DNA from 3 places in the Dorea sp. genome. Region 3 is predicted to be linked to each of the others. Evidence: riboswitches for the same ligand, from Rfam matches in the RefSeq annotation. Region 3 holds a riboswitch; each other region holds the start of a gene.
The links. A riboswitch is a leader RNA that binds a small molecule or an ion and turns the genes downstream of it on or off. The one in region 3 is predicted to bind FMN.

Region 1 (7,940 bases), on a different contig from region 3:
CATAATTTTCCTCTATTTCTATTTTTATATTTCTCTGATGCCGGGGTCAAAAGTCCACAGCTTCGATACCTGCGGATTGTTCCGCGCTACACGCTCCTGCAATCCTGGCATCTTTCTATATTATCCGGCCGGATCTTAAATCCGGCTGTCAGTTCATCGTAACATTCTTCACATAAGTCAAAATGATCTATCCTGTTATCTTTTTCAGAAAAATATCCCCATCTTTTATCTATACTTAAGACATCCTCACGGGGAACCCCCTGTATAACAGGAATCCTCTTACCGCATTTATTACATATGATCTGTGTTAATTCTTTTGTTTCTCTTGTCTGTTCTACAAACTGGCGCATACCATTCCTCCTGTAGTCACACTTTTTCTTCGGATACGCCTATATTATAGCTTTCCACTTCTGTACTGCCTAGTGGAAAGTGTTGTAAGAATTTCCATTGTTTAGAGTGTATCTTTAAGAAATGATTTCGCAGACACGCTCTAGTCCAGTATTATTGACATTAATACTGCATTTTCTTTTGGATTTTCATAATAATTCTTTCTGATTCCATCTTCTGTAAATCCGCATTTTTTATAAAATGCTCTTGCAGGTTCATTACTTTCCCGGACTTCCAGCATGATTTTTTTTATTTCTTTTTTCTTACAAAATTCCTTAAGGAACTGGAAAATCTGTGTGGCAGCACCGCAGCGACGCATGTCAGGGGATACCGCTATTCTCGCGATTTCTCCTTCATCCAGCACATAATAAAAGATCACATAACCTGCAATCCGGCATCTGTCTTTTACTTCTTCTTTTTGCGCATTATTTGCGATAAAAATCTCTGCATTTTTCTGATTCCATGTCTCCAACAGGCTTTTTTCACTCCACGCATCTGAAAATATTTCTTTTTCCAGAACCGCCAGCCCCGGAAGGTCTTCCTGTTGCGCTCTTCGTATGTCTAACATGCTTCTATGTCCCTGATAAGTGCCTCTACAGCTTCCGGCTTTGTCGCCCAGCTTGTACAGAATCTTACGGCACTTTCTGACTCTGACACCTTGCTCCAGAACTCGAATACATACTTTTCTTTTAACTTTTCAAGATCTGCATCCGGGATCACCGGGAACTGCTGGTTCGTATAGGAATCGTACAAAAGACCGTAGCCCTTATCTGTAAATGCTTTTCTAAGCTTCATGGCAAACTCATCTGCCCGTGCAGAAATCTTAAAATACAGATCATCCGTGAACAGTGTATCGAACTGGATTCCCAGAAGACGTCCTTTTGCGAGCATGCCGCCGTTCTGTTTGATCATATAACGAAAATCTTTTTTCAGTGCATCATTTGTGATCACGACTGCCTCACCAAACAATGCTCCCACCTTGGTTCCGCCGATGTAAAATACATCTGTATACTTTGCAAGATCTGCAAGTGTAATATCATTTGTTTCTGCCATCAGTCCGTATCCGAGTCTTGCCCCGTCAAGGAAGAGGTAGATGTCGTATTTCTTACACACTTCATAAAGATCCATCAGTTCTTTTTTTGTATACAATGTTCCATTTTCTGTCGGATGAGAAATATATACCATACCTGGCTGTACCATATGTTCCTGGCTTCCATCCGTCCAGTGTGCATGGCACAGTTCATCTACCTGTGCGGCGCTGATCTTTCCATCCTCACTTGGAAGTGGCATAACTTTATGGCCGGTCGCCTCGATCGCTCCTGTCTCATGTACATTGATATGTCCACTGACAGCCGCAACTGCTCCCTGGTATGGACGAAGTGCTGCACTGATCACTGTTGTATTCGTCTGTGTTCCTCCCACGAGAAAATGCACATCTGCCTCCTGGCATTCACATAAATCTTTTATCTTTTTTCTCGCGCTGTCACAATATGGATCCAGTCCATATCCATTTGTCTGTTCAAAATTAGTCTCTACCATGCGCTGCATAATTGCCGGATGCGCACCTTCTGTATAATCACATTGAAATCTATACATGTCCAAGTCTCTCCTTCCGTTCTCTTTCTGCCTGAGACACGCGGAGATAATCCGGCTGATGCTCTATTGCACTTTCTGTTTTTCCTGCTTTATAATACTGCATTCCCAGTGTTCCTACGGATGCGGCTCTCTGACGGTTCATATTCGCCGGAGCAAATGTAATATTTTCTCCCGGAAGGATCTCTTCTGTTAATTTTGCCTTATGCACAGGCACTCCATCCCCGAGGAATGTTACTCTTCTTCCTTCTTTCAGATATTTCTTCAGTTTTTCTCCCAATTCTTCGATCGGAACTGCCATCTGATCTTCCAGTACCTGAATCTCCTGATTCTTAAATTCATAGATACCCGCATATACCTGTCCGCGTCTTGCGTCCATGATCGGGCATACGATATCTGTTATTCCACACAGATTATATGCAAGGCCTTCTAATGTAGGAATATGAATCAGTGGTTTCTTAAGTGCCAGTCCAAGCCCCTTCGCTGTTGCTGATCCTATACGAAGCCCGGTAAACGATCCCGGTCCGCCTGCAACCGCGATTGCATCAACGGTGTTAAGATCCATCTCTGTCATCTTTACAATCTCATCCAGCATTGGAAGCAATGTCTGGGAGTGTGTCTTTTTATAATTAACTGTATATTCGGCAACGACCTGGTCGTCCATTGCCCCGTCTTCTACTACAGCTACGCTGGCAACCAGGCCTGAGCTGTCTAATGCTAATATTCGCATATCGTAATCCTCCGGTAATCGAATCCTTTTTCCAGATCCTTTTCTATTTTAATCTCTGTATAATGTTCCGGCAATATTTCCTCAATCAGATTCGCCCACTCAATCAGACTTACGCCTTCTCCATAGATATAATCTTCGTAACCGATCTCATCCATCTCTTCCACATCACCGATTCTGTACACATCAAAATGATAAAAAGGAAGTCTTCCTTCTTCGTAGATCTGCACAATAGTAAATGTCGGGCTGCTGACCGGTTCTTCTATTCCCAGTCCTTTGGCAAGTCCTTTGGTAAATATAGTCTTTCCTACTCCAAGATCTCCCACCAGTGTATACACCTGTCCAGCGCAGGCCTTTTCACCCAGCCTAAAGCCAAGATCCCATGTCTCTTTTTCGCTGTTTGTCTCTATTATCATAAGCGCTCCCTTTCTATATTTCACACTTTTTATGTTACATTGTTATTATTATTCAGTATCTTTAAGTATAACACATCTTTTTTTCTTCTGCTACTCATGTTATACTCAGAAACATAAGGTAATACATAGGATCTGCCATCGGCAGCTTCTATTGCATACTTAGGTATCATGAATAATAACACTAAAGATACCGGCTGTCTGTACATATTGTCTGACAATTACAATTCATTATTTTATCAGGAGGAATACTTATGAAATTCACTTTTTATCACAATAATATCAATGTTGCTGACCTTGATAAGTCTATTGAGTTCTACAAAAAAGCTCTTGGACTGAAAGTTACAAAAGAAACGGTTGCAGATGACGGAAGTTTTAAGCTTGTCTTCTTAGGCGATGATACTACCCCGCACAAATTAGAGCTTACATGGCTTCGTGATATGGACAGACCTTATGATCTTGGAGATAACGAGATTCATCTGGCTATGCAGACAGATGATATGGATGCGGCGTTTGCATTCCATAAGGAAATGGATTGTGTCTGTTTTGAAAATCCTGAGATGGGTATTTACTTTATCAATGATCCGGATGGGTATTGGGTGGAGATTTGTCCGGCAGAATAAATTGCTGTTTAATACATTAATTTGGGGTGGATTCCCGGTCCTTGCGTATGCGATACTTAATGTATTAAATGGAGGGCGTAACTGAGAATGCTTACCCCGGTAGTTCTTTTTATGATACTCCCGGGGTAAGCATTCACGGTTACGCCCTCCAACTATTTCATACACTATCGCCTGCCAATCACGACATGAGAAAGCGCTGGTATCCTGTTTGCAGCGTTTTTTGGCGCGATGTGTAGAAGTTCTTAGGCAGTTTGACTTTCCGTTAAAGGGACGGAGCGACACTGTTTGAGCCGAACGGCGAGTTTGGAGCGGAGTCCCTTTCGTCCTTAGGAAAGTCGGACTTCCTTAGAACTTCTGCATCGTGACATCTAGCAGCAAATAGGATACCAGCGCTTTCTCATGGACCGGGAGGCCACCATGAACTAGTGTATTAAACAGCAATCCTACGCATTCATTTTTAAGATCGGACTTATTTTTTTATAAACCAGGAACACTATCAATGACACCAATGTTCCTTTCAGCAGATTAAACGGTCCTACTGCCAGAATCACAAATGTCTTGATGTCTGTGATATGTTTGTTGACTGCTGTTCCCATTCCTACCAGCGCATCAAGTGGCATTCCGAAGGCTTTGGCGTATGCAGGGAGCAGGATGTAGGCGTTCATGAAGCATCCGACTACGGTCATGAAGACGGTTCCTGTCACCATGCCAAGCAAGGCGCCGTTTCTGGTGTGTTTTTTGCGGTATATCATTGCTGCCGGCACAACCAGGGAACATCCAATCAGGAAGTTTGCGATTTCACCGACTCCTGCTGTTAAGGTTCCGTTGATTGCAAAGTTTAATAAAATCTTGATAAATTCTATTGCAGCTCCTGCGAGCGGCCCCATTGCAAAGCTTCCGATCAGGATCGGTACTTCACTAAAGTCAATCTCGTAAAACGATGGTGCAAATGGAAGCGGGATCTCGAACAGCATCAATACGGTTGCAATTGCTGAGAGCATACCGATCTGTGCCATCGTTCTGATCTTGTTTCTGTTTCTTTCATTTTGTTTTGCCATTACTTCTGTACTCATCTTTCTTCTCCTTTAAACTTATAAATTTCTAAAGGAAGAAACTTCTTAATTCGAACCATGCGATTAGCAAATTGTCACTTGTAATTTATTTGAAATAATCCTGCATCTTAGAAAGTGGATGTACACGTTGGTATATCATCTCTCCTGTCACTTACAGCAAAAACCCCGGCACTTGAAGTACCGGGGCTATGATTTTTCAAATATTAATTCTGCAATTATCGCATCATCCTTCTCTCATCCAGACTTTACTGTCGGTTCCGGAATTTCACCAGATCGGCTGATTTTTCTGATACCTGTCCTGTTATTACTGAACAGTCATTTTTTTAAATCAGTTCGCGGACTTTACCGCCGGTTGGGAATTGCACCCTGCCCCGAAGAATCTTCTTTTCTCAGATATTATAATACAGATTACTCTCCCTCGCAACAGCTAATTAACTCCAATCACATTTATATTTGGATTGCTGTTCAAAAGGAACACCCTTCTCGCCTGAATCACTTTCTTACGCAATAAAATTCAAGCGAATAATAATTTGATTCATAACTTGAATCATTCTTATTTTGTGCTCATCTCGCGGATCAGTTTTCTGATTGGGAGTACGAATGTTGGTGATACGGATAATTCGTCGATTCCCATCTTAAGGAATGTCTCTGTCAGAGTCATGTCTGCTCCGAGTTCTCCACAGATACCAACCCAGCATCCTGCCTTGTGTCCATTTTCGATCGTCTTCTGGATCATGCGGAGTACTGCCGGATGATGTGCATCGTAGATGTTGTCAAGTTTACTGTTCTGTCTGTCGATTGCCAGTGTATACTGGGTCAGATCGTTTGTTCCGATACTGAAGAAGTCTACTTCTTCTGCCAGAAGGTCACTGATCATAACTGCTGCAGGTGTCTCGATCATGATACCCTGTTCTACATTACCATACTCGATTCCTTTTTCTGTCAGTTCTGCCTTGATAGACTCTACGATCTTCTTGATTTCTTTTACTTCATCTACAGAGATGATCATTGGATACATAATTCCGATATTACCATAAGCGCTGGCACGTAACAGTGCACGAAGCTGTGTACGGAAGATATCTCTTCTGTCTAAGCAGATACGGATTGCACGGTATCCCATAGCCGGGTTCTCTTCGTGATCCAGGTTGAAGTAATCTACCTGCTTATCTGCTCCGATATCAAGTGTACGTACGATTACTTTTTTACCTGCCATGTTCTCTGCAACTGTCTTGTATGCCTGGAACTGCGCTTCTTCATCCGGATAATTATCTGCTTCCAGATATAAGAATTCACTTCTGAACAGACCGATTCCGGCTGCATCATTGGCAAGTACACTTGCAACGTCTTTTACTCCACCGATATTGGCATATAATTTGATATGTTTTCCATCTACAGTAACGTCTTCTTTTCCTTTTAATTTCTGAAGAAGTTCTCTTGCTTTGATGTCTTCTTCCTTTTTCTCCTGCATTTTCTTAAGAGTCTCTTCATCCGGATCAATGTAGAATGTGCCTGTATAGCCATCTACAACTGCCATCTTACCATTCCACTCTTCTTTGATGTCTACTTCGATCAATGCCGGGATATTCATTGTTCTGGCAAGAATTGCTGTATGAGAGTTTGCAGATCCAAGTCTTGTTACAAATGCCAGAAGTTTTTCTTTGTCCATCTGAACTGTTTCACTTGGTGCAAGGTCTTCTGCTACTACGATTACAGGTTCGTCTCCGATTGCTCCGCCGCTTTCATTACCGCTTAAGATATTTACCATACGCTCGGAAATGTCTTTTACGTCTGCCGCTCTTGCCTTGAAGTAATCGTCTTCCATTTCAGCAAACATTTTCGCGAAGTTGTCTCCGGTAGTTGCCACAGCGAATTCTGCATTTACCTGCTGTGTCTCGATGATATTAACAACAGAATCGATATAATCATCGTCTTCCAGCATCATCTGATGTACTTCAAATACAGCTGCGTTCGCTTCTCCAACTTCTTTTAACGCTTTTTCATACAGTCCCTGTAACTGCTCTGCTGCTTTTGCGCGGGCATCCTCATAACGTTTGATCTGCTCAGCAGTATCTTCTATTTTCATACGTTTTACAGGTTGTTCTCCCTTCTGGTAGAACAATATTTTTCCAATTGCAATTCCTTTAAATATTGATTTGCCAGTATACGTCTCCATAAATGATACCTCTTCCTTCCTTCATTCTTTGTTAACATTCTAACTCACAATACGAGTAAAGTCTAGTTTTTCGTAATTTTGTTCTCGTTCACCTCATCATAACGAAGCTTTTCCATGGTAAATCCACGTCCTCTTACTTCGTTGATCTGTGTGATCGTAATAAATGCTTTCGGATCAATCTCCTGGATTGCTTCCTTTACAGAATATAGTTTTCTGCTGTGGATGACACATAATACCCCCTGCTGCTTCTTTTCTCCGTATCCGGTCTCGATATCTACCATCGTTACTCCTGCATCGATTTCTTTTAACACTTTTTCACGGATTTCTCTATATTTATCCGATATTACAAAGAGCTGGATCTGTGATTTTCCAAGGAGCATCATACGGTTTAAAACGATGGTACTTAAAACCAGGTTCAAAATACCATACAGAATCTGTTCCGAATCAGAAAACAGCATCTGGATTCCCAGAACAGAAAAATCTACAATATATAAAAATACAGCAACCGGGATATGGAACCATTTGTGTAACACAAGTGCAAGGATATCTGTTCCTCCTGTGGAAGCTCCAACTCTTACCACAAGACCAATTCCGATTCCAAGTATCACACCTCCATACAAAGCTGCCAGCATTGCATTATCTGTCACGTGATCAATCCCCGGAATCGACTGTACAACCGATAAAAATACCGGATAGGTAAATGTACTTATAATCGTTGTCAGTGCGAATTTTTTTCCAAGAAATACCGCTCCTAAAATGAACAGCATCGCATTGACTGCAAATATGATCACAGACAGATTAACCGGTAAATAATGGCTGATTGTAAGACCGATACCTGTTGCCCCGCCCATAATAATTCCATTAGGTATGATAAAAGCTGCTACTGCAAAAGCCAGCGTAAGATTTCCGCCCAGTACACCGAGCAGTGTCATCAAAGTTTTTCCCCAATTA
Region 2 (7,940 bases), on a different contig from region 3:
TAATATTTTCCTGTGTTGCAAATTCTGCCGCGCAGATCAGATCTCCTTCATTCTCCCGGTCCGGATCATCCGTAACCAGGATGACCTTTCCTTCCCGTAAGTCTTTTAATGCTTCCTCAATTGTGTTGTATTGATACTTTTGTGACATAATATATATCCTCCTGTTCTAAAATCCGAATTTTTCCAGGAACTCCATCGTAATTCCGGATTCTTTTTTTTCTTCTTTATTTTTATCAATGCCAAGCAGCCTTTCTACATATTTACCGATTACATCATTTTCCAGATTGACCGGATCACCCGGCGCTTTTTCCAAAAGCGTAGTTTCTTCTCCTGTATGAGGAATGACTGACACCTGAAAACCTGCTTCGTCCACTTTCGCCACTGTCAGGCTGATTCCATCTATACAGATAGATCCTTTTTCTACGACCAGATGTAATATCTTCTGTGATGTCCCAATAGACACCCAGATGGCATTCTCTTCCCTGATCATGGAGCGTATCACACCGGTTCCGTCAATATGGCCACTTACAATATGCCCTCCGAATCTTCCATCTGCTGCCATTGCCCGTTCCAGATTCACATAACTTCCGGCCTTGCAGCTTCCAAGACTGCTCCGTCGGATTGTCTCTGCCATCACATCCGCAGTAAATCCATCCGGCTGAAGTGATGTGACCGTCAGACACACTCCATTTACTGCGATGCTGTCACCAATCTTCGTACCTTCCAGCACTTTTTTTGCTTTCACCGCCAGGACTCCCGATTCTCCGTTAAGCTGCATATACCGGACTTTTCCTTTCTCTTCTACGATTCCTGTAAACATGACTCCTCCTGTTCTTTTTCACACACCTGACATGTAATCTTAATATCCTCCCCGATCTGACAGATATCTGTATATTTTAATTTCACTGCTTCGGAAGGAATATCAACTCCGATGCCTTCCACCGGTGTCTTACTATTCATGCCGCCAAATATCTTTGGTGCGATAAAGGCTTGTACTTCTTTTACGATTCCTGCCCGCAACGCACTGTCATTTAACGTTCCTCCTCCTTCCAGAAGGATACTGTCAATGCCTTCATTTCCAAGATCATGCATCAGTTTCTTAAGATCTATCTGACAATTCTCATCCGGACAGCAGATAGTCTCTACTCCCATGGCATGTAATATATCTGTTTTTTCTTGTTTCTCTTTGTCATTTCCAAAATCCGCATAAGCTACGATTGTCCGGTACTTTCCTGCACTTTTTACAATCTGACTGTCAAGCGGAATTCTAAGCTTACTGTCACACAGAATCCTGACCGGGCTTTTCAAACCTTCTACCCGGACATTCAACATCGGATCATCCGCAAGCACGGTTCCGATACCGGCCATGATTCCCATATACCGGTGGCGCATCTGCTGTACTTCTGCTCTTGCTGCTTCTCCGGTAATCCATTTTGATGCGCCTGTTTTCGTCGCAATCTTTCCATCCAGCGTCATTGCATATTTCATCACCACATAAGGCGTCTTCGTTGTAATATAATGGAAAAATACCGGATTGAGGCGGTCACATTCGTCTCTCATAAAATCTTCTGTTACGGTAACACCAGCCTCTCTCAGTATCCGTACACCTTTTCCAGCTACTTCCGGATTTGGATCTCTGGAACCAATCACTACTTTTTTAATCTTTTGTTCAATAATTGCTTCTGTACATGGTGGAGTCTTACCATAATGGCAGCAAGGTTCCAGTGTAACATACAACGTTGCGCCTTCCGCTGATTCTGTAAGAGATGCGAGTGCATTACGTTCTGCATGAAGTTCTCCGCATTTTCTATGATAACCTTCTCCTATGATCCTCCCATCTTTTACAATTACTGCACCTACCATTGGATTCGGATTCGTCCAGCCTTCTCCTTTTTTGGCCAGCTGGATTGCCCGGAGCATGTAATCTTTATCTGTCACTTCTATTCCTTCTTTCTTATTTTAATTCTTATTTCAATTCTTATTTTGATATACAAAAGAACAGCTTTTCTTGCATACTTTACTATGCAAAAACCCCCTGTAGATTATCTACAGGGGGCACGATTTGTTTTCCAAAATTGATAAATGTTTCTCTAAAATATTATTTTACAAAAAGCTCTGAAATGGATTACCATCTCAGAGCTTTGATACTACATTCATTGCAAAACTTAACTGTACCATCATCTTCTCTCATCCAGACTGTACTGTCGGCTCCGGAATCTCACCGGATCATACCTTTCGGCTCGCGGGCTTTACCGCCGGTAGGGAATTTCACCCTGCCCTGAAGATATCTTTTCTTTTATCTTAGTACTTTATATGTGCTTTGTAAAGTAAAATTTCTATTTCTTTTTCCATATTATTGCAAAATCCGGAAATTCCTTATCTGCAGAACCTGCCACCGACTTCAATTGTCCGAAACATTTTCCTCTAATCTCAATTACAAACTATGAAATTTCATTCGCTACTACCTCTCTTTTGTAATATTCCTTTATTAATTATAAACCATCGTTCCATATTTGATTTCTTCCAGGTCATAACATACAAATTCTTGTTCAGCCAACGTAGACTTTTTCAGAAGATGCGATATCATATACTCTGCCAGTCCTTCGTATCCTGTATAATCCGCTTTATACCAGATTCTGAGAGGCCACACTTTTTCCGGAACTTTAACTTCCTGTTCATATTCCGGATACTTCTGCAGCATCTTAAGAAATAGAACAATTGGTCCGCGGATAACGTCTTCACTTCTCTCCCAACGCTCTACTGTCGGTTTTGAACAATTCAACTGTATTCCGTTAAAAAAGACTTCGTATCCCCTGTTAGATACGAAGTCTTTCTATGTGTAATCCAATTGTGTAATCAAATTTTTCTTCTTACTTGGGCCACCGGGACACTAAAAAAACCCCTTGTCCCGTCCCCCTGGCTTACCCTGGCTTATTGTGCTGCCAGCTTCAGCATCTTCTCCAGTGGAAGTGCTGCTTTCTGGCGCATCTCTTCACCGAGATTGACCTCCGGCTGCATAGTCTCGAGTGCTTCTTTTACACCTTCCAGACGTACCATCTTCATATTCGGACAGAACTGTCTGTGTCCTACAGAGTAGAACTTCTTCTCTGGATTCTTCTGGTGCAGTTCATAGAACACACCCATCTCGGTACAGATGATAAATGTATTATTATCTGACTTTGTCGCATAATCGATGATCTGTGATGTGCTTCCGATAAAATCGGATAATTCCAGAATATCTCCCGTACATTCCGGATGTGTCAGTACAAGTGCTTCCGGATGTGCTTCTTTGGCTTTCTGAAGTTCTTCTTTATGGATGCTCTTATGTACGTGGCAGAATCCATCATTGAAGATAAAGTGTTTCTCAGGAAGCTGGCTTGCCACATAACGGCCAAGGTTCTCATCTGGGATAAAGAAGATATCTTTATTCGGAAGATTCTTTACAATCTTCAGTGCATTGGATGATGTTACACAGACGTCGGATTCTGCTTTGATCTCTGCAGTCGAGTTCACATAACAGACTACGGATACATCCGGATATTCTTTTCTTACTTCTCTGATCTTGTCCACATCTACCATATGTGCCATCGGACAGTCTGCATGACCGTCTGCCATTACGACTCTCTTCTCAGGGTTTAAGATTTTCGCACTTTCTCCCATGAAAGATACACCGCAGAAAATGATTGTGCTTTCCGGCACTTTTGTTGCGATCTCTGCAAGATAATAAGAGTCTCCTACATAATCTGCAATCTCCTGTACTTCCCCATCTACATAATAATGTGCCAGGATAACAGCATCTTTTTCTTTTTTCAGTTTCTGGATTTCGCTTTTGATTTCTTCGTTCATTTCAAACTTTCACCTCTAAATAAAGTATTCGATGGTCTCTTCCTCCGTAAGCCTGGTCTTTTCATTAAATAAGACCACAGCTTCTCTCCCATCGTACGGTCCTAGGGAATACATGTTAAGTGCTGTCTTATTAAAATACTTCCATGGAACGATCCGGTTGCAACAGGTCGGCTGATCCAGAACTCTTATGATATCCTTCTGTTCATAATCCTGGTCACAATAATAAGGATCAAACATCCGTACATTCTCACCTTCCACTCCGGTTAAAAGTACGTAATGCCATTCATCTGTATACAGACGTAAAACCACGGCACCTCCGCGTTTTAGTGCATCGTTCACATAACTTTCATTTCCGATATAGACGGATTTCCCGGACAGATATTTGCTGGAAACAGCCAGTTTATCGATATTGCCCATACTGTTCAGCCAGTTACTTAAGAACATCATTGCCGCACAGGAAGTCCCGCTTTCACCCGGATTACCGTCAGAACTATAGCAGTCCAGACAATATAGCATAATATTTCTAAGTATCTCCGGCGGGATCTCCTCCCTCTCAAATAAATAGCTGATTGCATTTTGCATCGTTGTTGGTCCGCAGTCATATTCGGAAAATTGATAGTGCAGTGGATTCTTCATGAAAAATTCCCTTCTTTAACATATTCTCACTTATCTATCATGCACCGCATTAACCAGTTGTGTCAATGCCTGTTTTAAAATTTCTCGTGGACACGCAATATTTATACGCTCAAATCCTTCTCCGTCCGGTCCAAACATCGCCCCACTGTCAAGCCAGAGCTTTGCTTTGTTCTCTACCAGGTCTTTTAACTGCTCTTCTTTCATGCCAAGACTCTTAAAGTCCAGCCACAGAAGATAGGTACCTTCCGGCTCTGTCAGCTTGATCTCCGGAAGATTTTCTTTTAAAAATGTACGGACGTAATCCAGGTTCTCTGCCAGATAGAGTTTTAATTCTTTCAACCATTCTTCACCTGTTTCGTACGCTGCCTGGCATGCTACCAGTCCCATCAGGTTCACCTGACTGTATCCGGCTGCCGTCACTTCTGCCTGGAATCTTGCACGAAGTTCCGGATTCGAAATCCAGATATTCGAAATCTGAAGTCCGGCGATGTTAAATGTCTTACTTGGTGCAGTACATGTGGTAGTGATCGCTGCATATCTTTCATCCAACGATGCGAATACATGGTGTACATTGTCTCCATATGTAAAGTCACTGTGGATCTCATCGCTGACTACCAGTACGTTGTGTTTCAGACAGATATCTCCGATCTTACGAAGCTCCCATTCTTTCCATACACGTCCAACCGGGTTGTGCGGACTGCACATTAAGAATAATTTTACCTTTTCATCTACGATCTTCTGCTCGAATTCTTCGAAGTTGATCTTGTAATGTCCGTCTACCTGCTGAAGTGGATTATTGATCAGTCTTCTGTGATTATCTGTGATCACCTCGCTGAATGGATAATATACCGGCTGCTGCAGAAGGACTGCGTCGCCCTCTTCTGTATAAGCTTTCACTGCCATAGCAAGTGCAAATACCACGCCCGGTGTCTTGATCAGCCATTCTTTTTCCACTTTCCATCCGAAATGTTTCTCATACCATCCGGCTGCTGCCAGGAAATAATCGTCTTTTCCTTCGCTGTATCCGTAAATTCCATGAGCAACTGCTTCACTTAATCTTTCCTGGATTCCCGGTGCTGTCGGGAAATCCATATCTGCTACCCAGAGCGGAAGCATATCATCGCTTCTTCCTCTTTCTTTTGCAAAATCATATTTCAGACATTTTGTTCCATGTCTGTCTACTACTTTGTCAAAATCGAACTTCATCCGTATATCCTCCTACGCAAGTGCCTGCTCAAGATCTGCGATTAGATCATCTGCATTTTCAATTCCAACTGACAATCTTAAGAAATCTTCTGTGATTCCAAGCTTCTCTCTTACTTCTACCGGCAGATCTCCATGTGTCTGAAGCATCGGGTAAGTGATCAGTGACTCTACGCCTCCGAGACTTTCCGCATAAGCGATCAGTTTCACACTTTCCAGGAGTTTCCTTGCTGTTGCTTCACTATCTACTTTGAAAGAAATCATACTTCCGAATCCGCTTGCCTGTGATGCATTTACTTCATATCCCGGATGCTCTTTCAAGCCTACATAATAGACCTGTTTTACTTTTTTATGTCCTTTTAACCAGTTCGCAATCTTCATCGCATTATCCTGCTGTGCTCTTAATCTTACAGACAATGTCTTAATTCCACGCAAGATCAGATAGCTGTCAAATGGTGCAAGACAGCTTCCGACTGTCTTATATATATAACGGATCTTCTTCGCTGTCTCTTCATCCGCCGAACACAGGAATCCTGCCAGTGTGTCATTATGTCCGCCAAGGAATTTTGTTCCACTGTGGATAACCAGATCTGCTCCCAGTTCAATCGGTCTTTGAAATAATGGTGAAAGAAATGTATTGTCAACGATAATCTTCAGATCATGTTTATCTGCGATTTCTTTCATCTTTCTGAGATCTGTGACACGCATGGTCGGGTTACTTGGTGTCTCGATATAAAGTGCTTTTGTATTCTCCCGGATACCTGCTTCTACAAGATCTGCATCCGCAGTATCTACATAAGAGAACTCCAATCCCCTCTTCCCGCCGACAGATTCAAACATTCTGACAGAACCGCCATACAGATCATCTGTACAAAGGATATGATCCCCGCGGTCAAATAACTCCAGACAAAGACCTACCGCAGCCATGCCATTTGCGCATGCTACAGTATCTACCGCACCTTCCAGTGCCGACATCGTATGCTCAAGCTCTGTTCTTGTCGGGTTGCTCTCTCTTGTGTAGTCGTAGCCTGTAGATTTTCCAATTCCAGGGTGTGCAAATGTTGCTGCCTGGTAGATCGGTACTGCTACCGAACCGTAAGAATGTGTTTTTTCATCTGTTCCGTTTCCGTGTATACATCGTGTCTCAAATCCGTAATTCATTATTTATTTACCTCTTTCATTGTAATCGTCCAGGAAATTATATTCCATGTCATCTTTGTGGTATCCGATAATCGTTCTTAAGTTGACATTATGTACACTCCGGAAAATATTCTTTTCGATAATATCTCCCTGTTTTCTGAATTCCTTGATCAGCTCCTTCATCTCGTCACGTTTGGAACCTCTTCCGCCGCCACAGGATACACAGTTCTCTGTAAATCTGCATGCACACTGGATGAAGTTGAGCTGATTGTAATCCCTCCATGCTATAATGTCATCTTCCTTGATCAGATACATTGGTCTGATCAGCTCCATACCCTCAAAATTCTGGCTATGGAGCTTCGGCATCATCGTCTCCACCTTTCCACCATAGAACATTCCCATAAGGATCGTCTCAATCACATCGTCGAAATGATGTCCGAGCGCAATCTTATTACATCCCAGTTCTTTTGCATGAGAGTATAGATAACCTCTTCTCATTCTCGCGCAAAGGTAACAAGGGTTCTTATCGATATCTGCCACTGTATCAAAAATCTGTGTTTCGAATACAGTAAGCGGGATTCCAAGCACTTTGGCATTATCCTGGATAATCTTCCAGTTATCTTCATTGTATCCTGGATTCATTACCAGAAATACCAGTTCAAAATTTGCCTTTCCATGCTTTAACAGTTCCTGGAAAAGCTTTGCCATCAGCATCGAATCTTTTCCGCCGGAAATACAGACTGCAATCTTATCTCCGTCCTGGATCAGATCGTATTCTCTGATCCCTTTCGTGAACTTTCTCCAGATTCCCTTGCGGAATTTCTTGATGATACTGCGTTCAATCTCTTTCTGCTTCTCTCCGGTAGTATTTTCATCCTGTACGAACTCACTTAGTTTCTTTCTCAAAAAAGAACGGTATCCGCCTTCAATATTCGCCGCATCATATCCGGCTGCTTCCAGTTCATAAACAGCATCAACACTCCATTCACCGGTATGGCATAATACATACACCGGCTTTTCTTTCGGAAGTTCTTCCATACGTTCTTCTACTTCTGCAAGCGGGATGCTGACCGCTCCCGGTACAGAGCCTCTGGTATATGCATCTGCAGGACGTA
Region 3 (7,940 bases):
GACTGTGGCGCAATATAGTAAAAGTCGGTCCGGAAATCAATAAAGTACAGATAGTCATCGGTACTTGGACTGAGCAGGTCGATGATCCCGCATAATTCCGCCGGTGAAATATGCTGGTATTTTTTCTCCTGCGTGATCAGTTCATCCGTGATTCCCTGTGCATGAGATTGCTTTCCGGAAGAAAGCATCGGATGAGAAGAAGCAGAATGTGACATTTTTTTTCTTCGTTTTTCACGGTAAAGCATAGTATCACTGCGTCTTACGATATCTTTAAAATCCATATCGGTATCAGGATGATAATAGGCATAGCCGGAAGATACACTGAGAGAATAAGGAAGATCCTGATCCTTTTCATTTAGAAGCAACTTCAGTTTATGGATCTTATCTTCAATCAGTTCTTTTTCATCTTTGTGGAAAATATAAGCAAATTCGTCTCCACCGATCCGGAAACAATTCTGTTCTGATGGAAAAGCCTGACGGATACACTGATAGCAAAGCTTTAAGGCTTCATCTCCCTTTTCGTGGCCAAAGTTATCATTAATTTCTTTCAGATTATCAAGGTCTAATAAGACAACTCCGGTTGTATGTAATTCCAGCTCCTGCTCGTCCAGATAGCGAATCATATTTTCGTAGGCATTCCGGTTCATGGCTTCGGTGAGCATATCTATATTAGCCAGTTTCTGGAAGTAGATCAGTTTTTGCTTTTGGATACACTGCTCATAATATTGCGATACCTGAATCCAGATCAGCATAAGGATAAACAGCAGAGTCCCAAGCGGAAGAAATACAGATGTCTGCTGGAATTTGCGGATATAATAAACCAATAGTTCCGATAAGGCAAAACACATAATGAGATACATCGGGTATCTGAATTTTCTGGCAAGTTCGTTTCCAAGCTGTTTTGCTTCGTAATGGATCAGTCCAATCGTATATGCTGCATTCACAAACATGATCAGATGCGTGAACGGAAGAATCAGGAAGATATCGACAATTCCCATGCACTGAAGAAGGACGGCTGCAGCCATATTGATCAGATAAAAAACAGACAGGAACAGGGCACCTTTCCGGAATTTACTTTTGCAAATATCATACAAAAGGAAATTAAATGGTACAGGAAAGAGGTAAAATGTAAAGAAGTCGATAAAATACAGTGTTCTTCCATCCGGAACTAAAAACTGCAGAAAACCACATTGCTTCAGGGACCATAAGGCGATCAACAGGGAGAAGATTCCAAGATTCAGGAATATTTTAGATGTTTCTTCGGAGAAATCCTCCTGTTTCTTCCGTACCACTGCAATATACAATACCAGAGAGAGAAATCCTAAAAATAAAACACCGCAACTGAGGATCAGTATTCCTAGACTCTGGCTGAGAATCTTCAGAATACAATCGCCCCTCGTACCCAGAAAAAGATGCACCGGGTTCCCGTAATAGCCCTGATATACAGGAATGATTTTGACGGTCAGTTTCTTGGCGTCACTGTTTGCCGGAATGTCTACAATATGCCAGCAGGAGCCGGGTGATTTCATGAATTTTGGTGCGTTTTCTTCATTTCCATATTGATAAATAAGTTTTCCATCCAGCCAGACTTCCGCATCGGTATGGGTAGTTCGGAAAAGAATGGATTTTTGCGTGTGGAATTCATCGGGCAGAATTACATATTCCGTTTTTGCATCGTCAGTTTTAGAGCTTGTTGTTTTCAGTGAGGTGGTGTTGTCAAAAGGCAGATCGTTCCGAACAGTATCCTGTCTGAATATCCAGATGGAAAAGATAACGGCAAATAAGACAGATGCGATCAACGAGAGCCATATTTTTTTCTCTATTTTCATAATTTGATTTCCTTTAGATTCTACGTATTTTTAGGTGACAATAATCTATACGTATAGAATAACAAAATTGGCAGATGAAAGCAATGTGAAAAGGAGTTTGCCATTTCCAAACTTTTGCTTTACAAATGATATATAAAGTATTATGATAAAAAAAACGAAATCTTCAGGGCAGGGTGTGATTCCCTACCGGCGGTAAAGCCCGCGGGCCGAGAGGCATGATCCGGTGTGATTCCGGAGCCGACAGTATAGTCTGGATGAAAGAAGATGATGGTACAGTTATTTTAATAGATGAATGTAGTGTCTGAGCTCTGAGATGGTGATCCATTTCAGAGCTTTTTTGGTTAACAGATCATTTATCAGTTACATGTAACAGATCATTTCCCCTGTAGGTATCCTGCAGGGGTTTTTTATAACTAAGAAAGAAGAGAAATGACGGATCGGGAATACATGCTCCGGGCAATCCAGCTTGCAAAAAAAGGAGCAAGACACCGCCGTGTACGGAAGCAATCATAGAACAGAAGATCAAAAAAGTGGTGATTGGTTCCAGGGATCCGAATCCAAAGGTGGCAGGGAAAGGTGCACAGATATTGCGTGAATCGGGAATTACAGTAGTTCAGGATTTTATGCGGGAAGAATGTGACCGTCTGAACCCGGTGTTCTTTCATTATATTACGACAAAGACACCGTATGTAGTGATGAAAATAGAATTATAAAAAGATTTAATGAATAGGAGGAAGAAATCATGAGACAGATCAATTTAGTAGAAGGAAAAGTAGTAGCACCGGAGGGAATGAAAGTCGGAATCGTGGCTGCCAGATTCAATGAGATTATTGTGAACAAGTTATTAGGTGGAGCCGTCGACGGGCTGGTAAGACATGGGGTAGAAGAAGAGAACATTACGGCTGCCTGGGTACCGGGAGCATTTGAGATTCCGCTGACTGCACAGAAGATGGCACAGTCCGGAAAGTATGATGCAGTCATCTGCGTGGGAGCAGTTATCCGCGGGGATACTTCCCACTATGATCTGGTGTGCAATGAATCAGCCAAAGGAATCGCACAGGTTGAACTTGCAACAGGAATTCCGGTATTATTCGGGGTGATCACCACAGAGAATATCGAACAGGCTATCGCACGTGCAGGAAGTAAAGCCGGAAATAAAGGATATGACTGTGCATTGTCCGCAATTGAGATGGTAAATCTGATGAAGCAGCTTTAATCAGGTGCAGCCGATGGTGAAAACAATCATTTTTGATTATGATGGAACGATACATAATACTATTGGAATCTATGAACCGGCGTTCAGGGAAGCTTATCAGTGGTTGACAGAACAGGATGTTGTAGAGGAACAGAAGATAGAGACGGCACAGATCGCAGGATGGCTGGGCTTAAACAGCAAAGAAATGTGGGATACATTTCTGCCGGAATTAGATCAGAGGTACAAAGATCAGGCGAGTGCGATCGTGGGAGATTCCATGGTCAGGCAGATCAGGAAGCACCGGGCAGTGTGGTATCCGGGAGCGGAAGAGATGCTTACGGCTTTGAAGAACAGAGGATATCATCTTGTGATCTTAAGCAACTGTAAAGTGGCATACCGCAAAGCACATTGGGAAGAATTCCGGATGGAAAGATGGTTTGAACAGTTTTATGACTGTGAATCGTATGGATTCTGCCCTAAGACGGAGATCGTGCAGGAAATTGTCCGGGACTATCCGGGACCTTATCTGGTGATCGGAGACAGAAGACAGGATTTGGAATGTGCCAGATCCTGTAAAAGTCCGTTCATCGGATGTCTGTATGGCTATGGTGAGAAGGGAGAACTGGATGGAGCAGATTATTTTGTGAAATCTGTAGAAGAGATAACCGGAATCATATAATGTGAAAAAATGCACAAAAATAGAATTCTATTTTTGTAAATTATGTTTAATTCCACTCTTGCACTTTACAAGAAAAAAGTGTAAAACATTAAGTAAGCTAAAAAAAGTAAATAAGAAATGCAATGAAAGGGACACGTCACAAATCAAATCCGGATTTTCAGAGAGCCGCCGGATGGTGCGAAGCGGCAGAAGGTAGTTTGTGATATCACCTGGGAGCATCTCGCTGAAATATGTGTAGAAAGTGTATGGATTCATATCAGAAAAATATAAAGTAAGCAGAGACGTCATCTTCACGTTACAGAAGAGACTGTTTAATTATGACAGTAATGAGTGGTTGTAGGTAGTGATAGCTGCAGTAATACAAAGTGGTACCACGGAAGAATATTCCGCCTTTGTTATCTGAAAAGATAGCGAAGGCGTTTTTTTATATATTTTTTAACGCTAAATGCTAAAGAGAAAGAAGAGGATAGTTTATGAGTGGAATATTAATGATGATAATCGCCATCGTTGTTCTCGGAGGAGCATATCTCCTGTATGGCCGTTATCTACAGAACAAATGGGGCATTGACCCAAATGCCAAAACTCCGGCATACGAGATGGAAGACGGGGTTGACTATGTACCGGCCGATACGAACGTCGTATTCGGTCACCAGTTTGCATCAATCGCAGGTGCCGGCCCGATCAATGGACCGATCCAGGCAGCAATCTTCGGATGGCTTCCGGTGCTTTTGTGGATCTTAATCGGTGGTGTATTCTTTGGAGCGGTTCAGGATTTCGCATCTATGTATGCATCTGTAAAGAATAAAGGACGTACAATCGGATATATCATCGAAGAGTATATCGGAAAATTAGGTAAGAAATTATTCCTGTTATTCTGCTGGCTGTTCTGCATCCTTGTAGTTGCAGCATTCGCAGACGTTGTAGCCGGAACATTTAACGGATTCTCTGTAAGTGAAGCCGGAAAAGTAACAAAAATTGCAGCTAACGGTGCAGTCGCAACTACTTCTATGATATTTATCTTAGAAGCAGTCGGACTTGGAATGTTTTTGAAATACACAAAATTCAACAAGTGGATTAATACAGCAGTTGCAATCGTATTATTGGTAGCAGCAATCGCACTGGGACTTCATTTCCCAATGTATGTAGGACTGGATGCATGGCATCTCATCATCTTCGTTTACATCCTGATTGCCAGTGTTGCTCCTGTATGGGCACTTCTTCAGCCTCGTGACTATCTGAATAGTTACCTTCTGATTTTTATGATCGTTGGTGCGGTTATTGGTGTATTTGTAGCAAATCCATCTTGTAACCTTCAGGCATTCACAAGCTTTAACGTAGATGGACAGTATATGTTCCCTATCTTATTTGTAACAATCGCTTGTGGTGCGGTTTCCGGTTTCCATTCACTGGTATCTTCCGGTACAGCATCCAAACAGATTAAGAATGAGAAGAACATGCTTCCTGTATCATTCGGAGCAATGTTAATGGAAAGTATGCTTGCAGTTATCGCACTGATCGCAGTTGCATCTTTTGCCAAAGGTGAAGCAGCAGCACAGGGACTGACAACACAGCCTCAGATTTTCGCCGGAGCGATTGCGAACTTCCTGTCAGTCATCGGACTGCCACACTCACTTGTATTTACGCTGATCAATCTGGCAGTATCCGCATTTGCACTGACTTCTCTGGATTCCGTAGCCAGAGTAGGCCGTCTGTCATTCCAGGAATTCTTCCTCGATGATGATGTAGATCAGGATAACATGAGTCCATTCTTAAAAATAGTAACGAATAAATATTTTGCAACGGTCATTACACTGGTACTTGCATATTTCCTGACAAAAGTCGGTTATGCAGAGATCTGGCCATTATTCGGTTCAGCCAACCAGCTGTTATCCGTACTGGCACTGGTAGCTTGTGCGGTATTCCTTAAGAAGACGAAACGCCAGGGATTCATGCTCTGGGGACCAATGGTATTCATGATGGCTGTTACATTTACAGCACTTGGTATGACGATCGTGAAACTGACAAAAGCATTCCTGACAACAGGGCTGGATCTTGGAAATACATTACAGCTGATTTTTGCCGTATTGCTTCTGATCCTTGGTGTGCTGGTTGCAATCCAGGGTGTAAAGAAACTTCTTGAAAAAACAGATGATAAGAAAGCAACAGCTTAATCATTATTTTATTTGTAATAAGAACATATAAGAGAAACTGTGGTAATAGCGTGAAGGTTATTATCGCAGTTTTTTTTTATTTGATTTTCTTTATATAAATATGAGTAAAAACAGGACTTTGCCGAATTGGGAAAAATATATAAAAAAATAAATGATAACATAAAAATATTGATAATTAATCCAAAAATATTCTATGTCAAAAAAATAGTGTTGTAATTATAATGAGATTAGTCAATGAGTTAGACGCGATTAAAAACAAAACGCACAAAACAGGAGGAAAGAAAATGAAAAAGAAAAAAGTATTTGCACTCATGATGGCAGCAACACTTGCATTATCACTGGCAGGCTGTGGAGGATCTTCATCAGGGGATTCAAAATCATCAGGATCTTCAGACAGCAGCTCTGTAGCCAATAAGGACAAACCGCTTTGCTGGTTTAACCGTCAGCCTTCGAACAGTTCAACAGGGGAATTGGACAAAGAAGCGTTGAATTTCAATGACGATACTTATTATGTAGGATTTGATGCTAATCAGGGAGCAGAACTTCAGGGAGAGATGGTTGTTGATTATATCAAAGCAAATGCTGATAAGATTGACAGAAATGGTGACGGAGTTATCGGATACGTACTTGCAATCGGTGATATCGGACATAATGATTCTATCGCACGTACACGTGGTGTTCGTTCGGCACTTGGAACAGGAGTTAAAGATGGTGACGAAGTTGCTTCCGAACCGGCAGGAACAAACGTAGACGGAAAAGCAAAAGTTGTTCAGGATGCTAAGATTGATGTAGACGGAAAAGAATTTACAGTCCGTGAGCTTGCTTCTCAGGAAATGAAGAACTCAGCAGGAGCAACATGGGATGCGGCTACAGCAGGTAACGCAATCGGAACATGGGAAGCTTCTTTCGGAGATCAGATTGATATTGTTGTTTCTAACAATGACGGTATGGGAATGTCAATGTTTAATGCATGGGCAAAAGATAACAAAGTTCCTACATTCGGATATGATGCAAACAGTGACGCTGTTGCAGCAATCGCTGAAGGATACGGCGGAACAATCTCGCAGCATGCAGATGTTCAGGCTTATCTGACATTAAGAGTACTCCGTAACGCACTTGACGGAGCAGACGTTGATACAGGTATTGGTACAGCAGATGATGCCGGTAACTGCCTGACAGAAGGTGAAGATTACAGATACAGCGAAGAAGAAAGATCTTACTACGCATTAAATGTTGCAGTAACAGCTGATAATTACAAAGACTTTACAGATTCAACAAAGATTTATGACAAAGTGTCAAAACAGCTTGATTCAAGCAAGAGTCCATCTAAGAAAGTATGGCTTGATATTTACAATGCATCAGACAACTTCCTGAGCTCAACATACCAGCCACTTCTTGAGAACTATGATGATCTCCTTAACCTGAAGGTTGATTACATCGGTGGAGATGGACAGACAGAGTCAAACATCACAAACCGTCTCGGAAATCCAAACGAATATGATGCATTTGCAATTAACATGGTTAAGACAGACAATGCATCAGCATACACATCACTTCTCTCAAAATAAGAGACTGGTTAAATGGTAAATGAATGAAACGCAGAGGGGTGTCAGAGATGATACCCTTCTTTCATCAAGAAAAGGAAGCAGAGTTATGACAGTAGATAAGAATAAATACATCTTATCGATCAATGGCATGAGCAAGTCATTCGGTAGAAACAAAGTTCTGAAACATATAAGCCTGAATGTCAAACCTGGGACCATTATGGGACTTATGGGTGAAAACGGTGCCGGAAAATCGACAATGATGAAATGTCTCTTTGGTACTTATCAGAAAGATGAGGGGACAATTATATTAGACGGCAGAGAAGTAAATTTCTCGGGACCAAAAGATGCACTGGAAAACGGGGTAGCGATGGTACACCAGGAATTGAACCAATGTCTTGAAAGAAGCGTTGTAGATAATATGTTTCTTGGACGATATCCAAAGAATTCTTTTGGAATTGTCGATGAAGGAAGAATGAAAAAGGAAACTGCAAATCTCTTCAGACAGCTTGGAATCACAGC

Region 1: it holds a riboswitch for FMN, as region 3 does, so the genes downstream of both, ACWJAF_RS10105 (ECF transporter S component) here and ACWJAF_RS08765 (bifunctional diaminohydroxyphosphoribosylaminopyrimidine deaminase/5-amino-6-(5-phosphoribosylamino)uracil reductase RibD) in region 3, are expected to answer to the same signal.
Region 2: it holds a riboswitch for FMN, as region 3 does, so the genes downstream of both, ribD (bifunctional diaminohydroxyphosphoribosylaminopyrimidine deaminase/5-amino-6-(5-phosphoribosylamino)uracil reductase RibD) here and ACWJAF_RS08765 (bifunctional diaminohydroxyphosphoribosylaminopyrimidine deaminase/5-amino-6-(5-phosphoribosylamino)uracil reductase RibD) in region 3, are expected to answer to the same signal.

The regions. Positions count from the first base shown of each region.
Region 1 is NZ_CDRRQK010000021.1:3,890-11,829, forward strand. It holds gene ACWJAF_RS10070 (ribonuclease Z) at 1-3, opposite strand, end outside; gene ACWJAF_RS10075 (hypothetical protein) at 87-350, opposite strand; gene rimI (ribosomal protein S18-alanine N-acetyltransferase) at 491-955, opposite strand; gene ACWJAF_RS10085 (threonine aldolase family protein) at 949-1,983, opposite strand; gene tsaB (tRNA (adenosine(37)-N6)-threonylcarbamoyltransferase complex dimerization subunit type 1 TsaB) at 1,976-2,710, opposite strand; gene tsaE (tRNA (adenosine(37)-N6)-threonylcarbamoyltransferase complex ATPase subunit type 1 TsaE) at 2,698-3,123, opposite strand; gene ACWJAF_RS10100 (VOC family protein) at 3,375-3,743, shown strand; gene ACWJAF_RS10105 (ECF transporter S component) at 4,187-4,816, opposite strand; FMN riboswitch at 5,039-5,199, opposite strand; gene ptsP (phosphoenolpyruvate--protein phosphotransferase) at 5,370-6,989, opposite strand; gene ACWJAF_RS10115 (YitT family protein) at 7,052-7,940, opposite strand, start outside.
Region 2 is NZ_CDRRQK010000022.1:16,751-24,690, forward strand. It holds gene ACWJAF_RS10420 (bifunctional 3,4-dihydroxy-2-butanone-4-phosphate synthase/GTP cyclohydrolase II) at 1-148, opposite strand, end outside; gene ribE (riboflavin synthase) at 167-820, opposite strand; gene ribD (bifunctional diaminohydroxyphosphoribosylaminopyrimidine deaminase/5-amino-6-(5-phosphoribosylamino)uracil reductase RibD) at 802-1,938, opposite strand; FMN riboswitch at 2,176-2,290, opposite strand; gene ACWJAF_RS10435 (hypothetical protein) at 2,489-2,782, opposite strand; gene nadA (quinolinate synthase NadA) at 2,932-3,846, opposite strand; gene ACWJAF_RS10445 (peptidase C39) at 3,862-4,482, opposite strand; gene ACWJAF_RS10450 (MalY/PatB family protein) at 4,513-5,688, opposite strand; gene ACWJAF_RS10455 (trans-sulfuration enzyme family protein) at 5,701-6,846, opposite strand; gene ACWJAF_RS10460 (ATP-binding protein) at 6,850-7,940, opposite strand, start outside.
Region 3 is NZ_CDRRQK010000016.1:52,456-60,395, reverse strand. It holds gene ACWJAF_RS08770 (EAL domain-containing protein) at 1-1,829, opposite strand, end outside; FMN riboswitch at 1,985-2,099, shown strand; partial or broken gene ACWJAF_RS08765 (bifunctional diaminohydroxyphosphoribosylaminopyrimidine deaminase/5-amino-6-(5-phosphoribosylamino)uracil reductase RibD) at 2,306-2,530, shown strand; gene ribH (6,7-dimethyl-8-ribityllumazine synthase) at 2,572-3,045, shown strand; gene ACWJAF_RS08755 (HAD family hydrolase) at 3,059-3,703, shown strand; gene ACWJAF_RS08750 (carbon starvation CstA family protein) at 4,177-5,874, shown strand; gene ACWJAF_RS08745 (substrate-binding domain-containing protein) at 6,159-7,442, shown strand; gene ACWJAF_RS08740 (sugar ABC transporter ATP-binding protein) at 7,528-7,940, shown strand, end outside.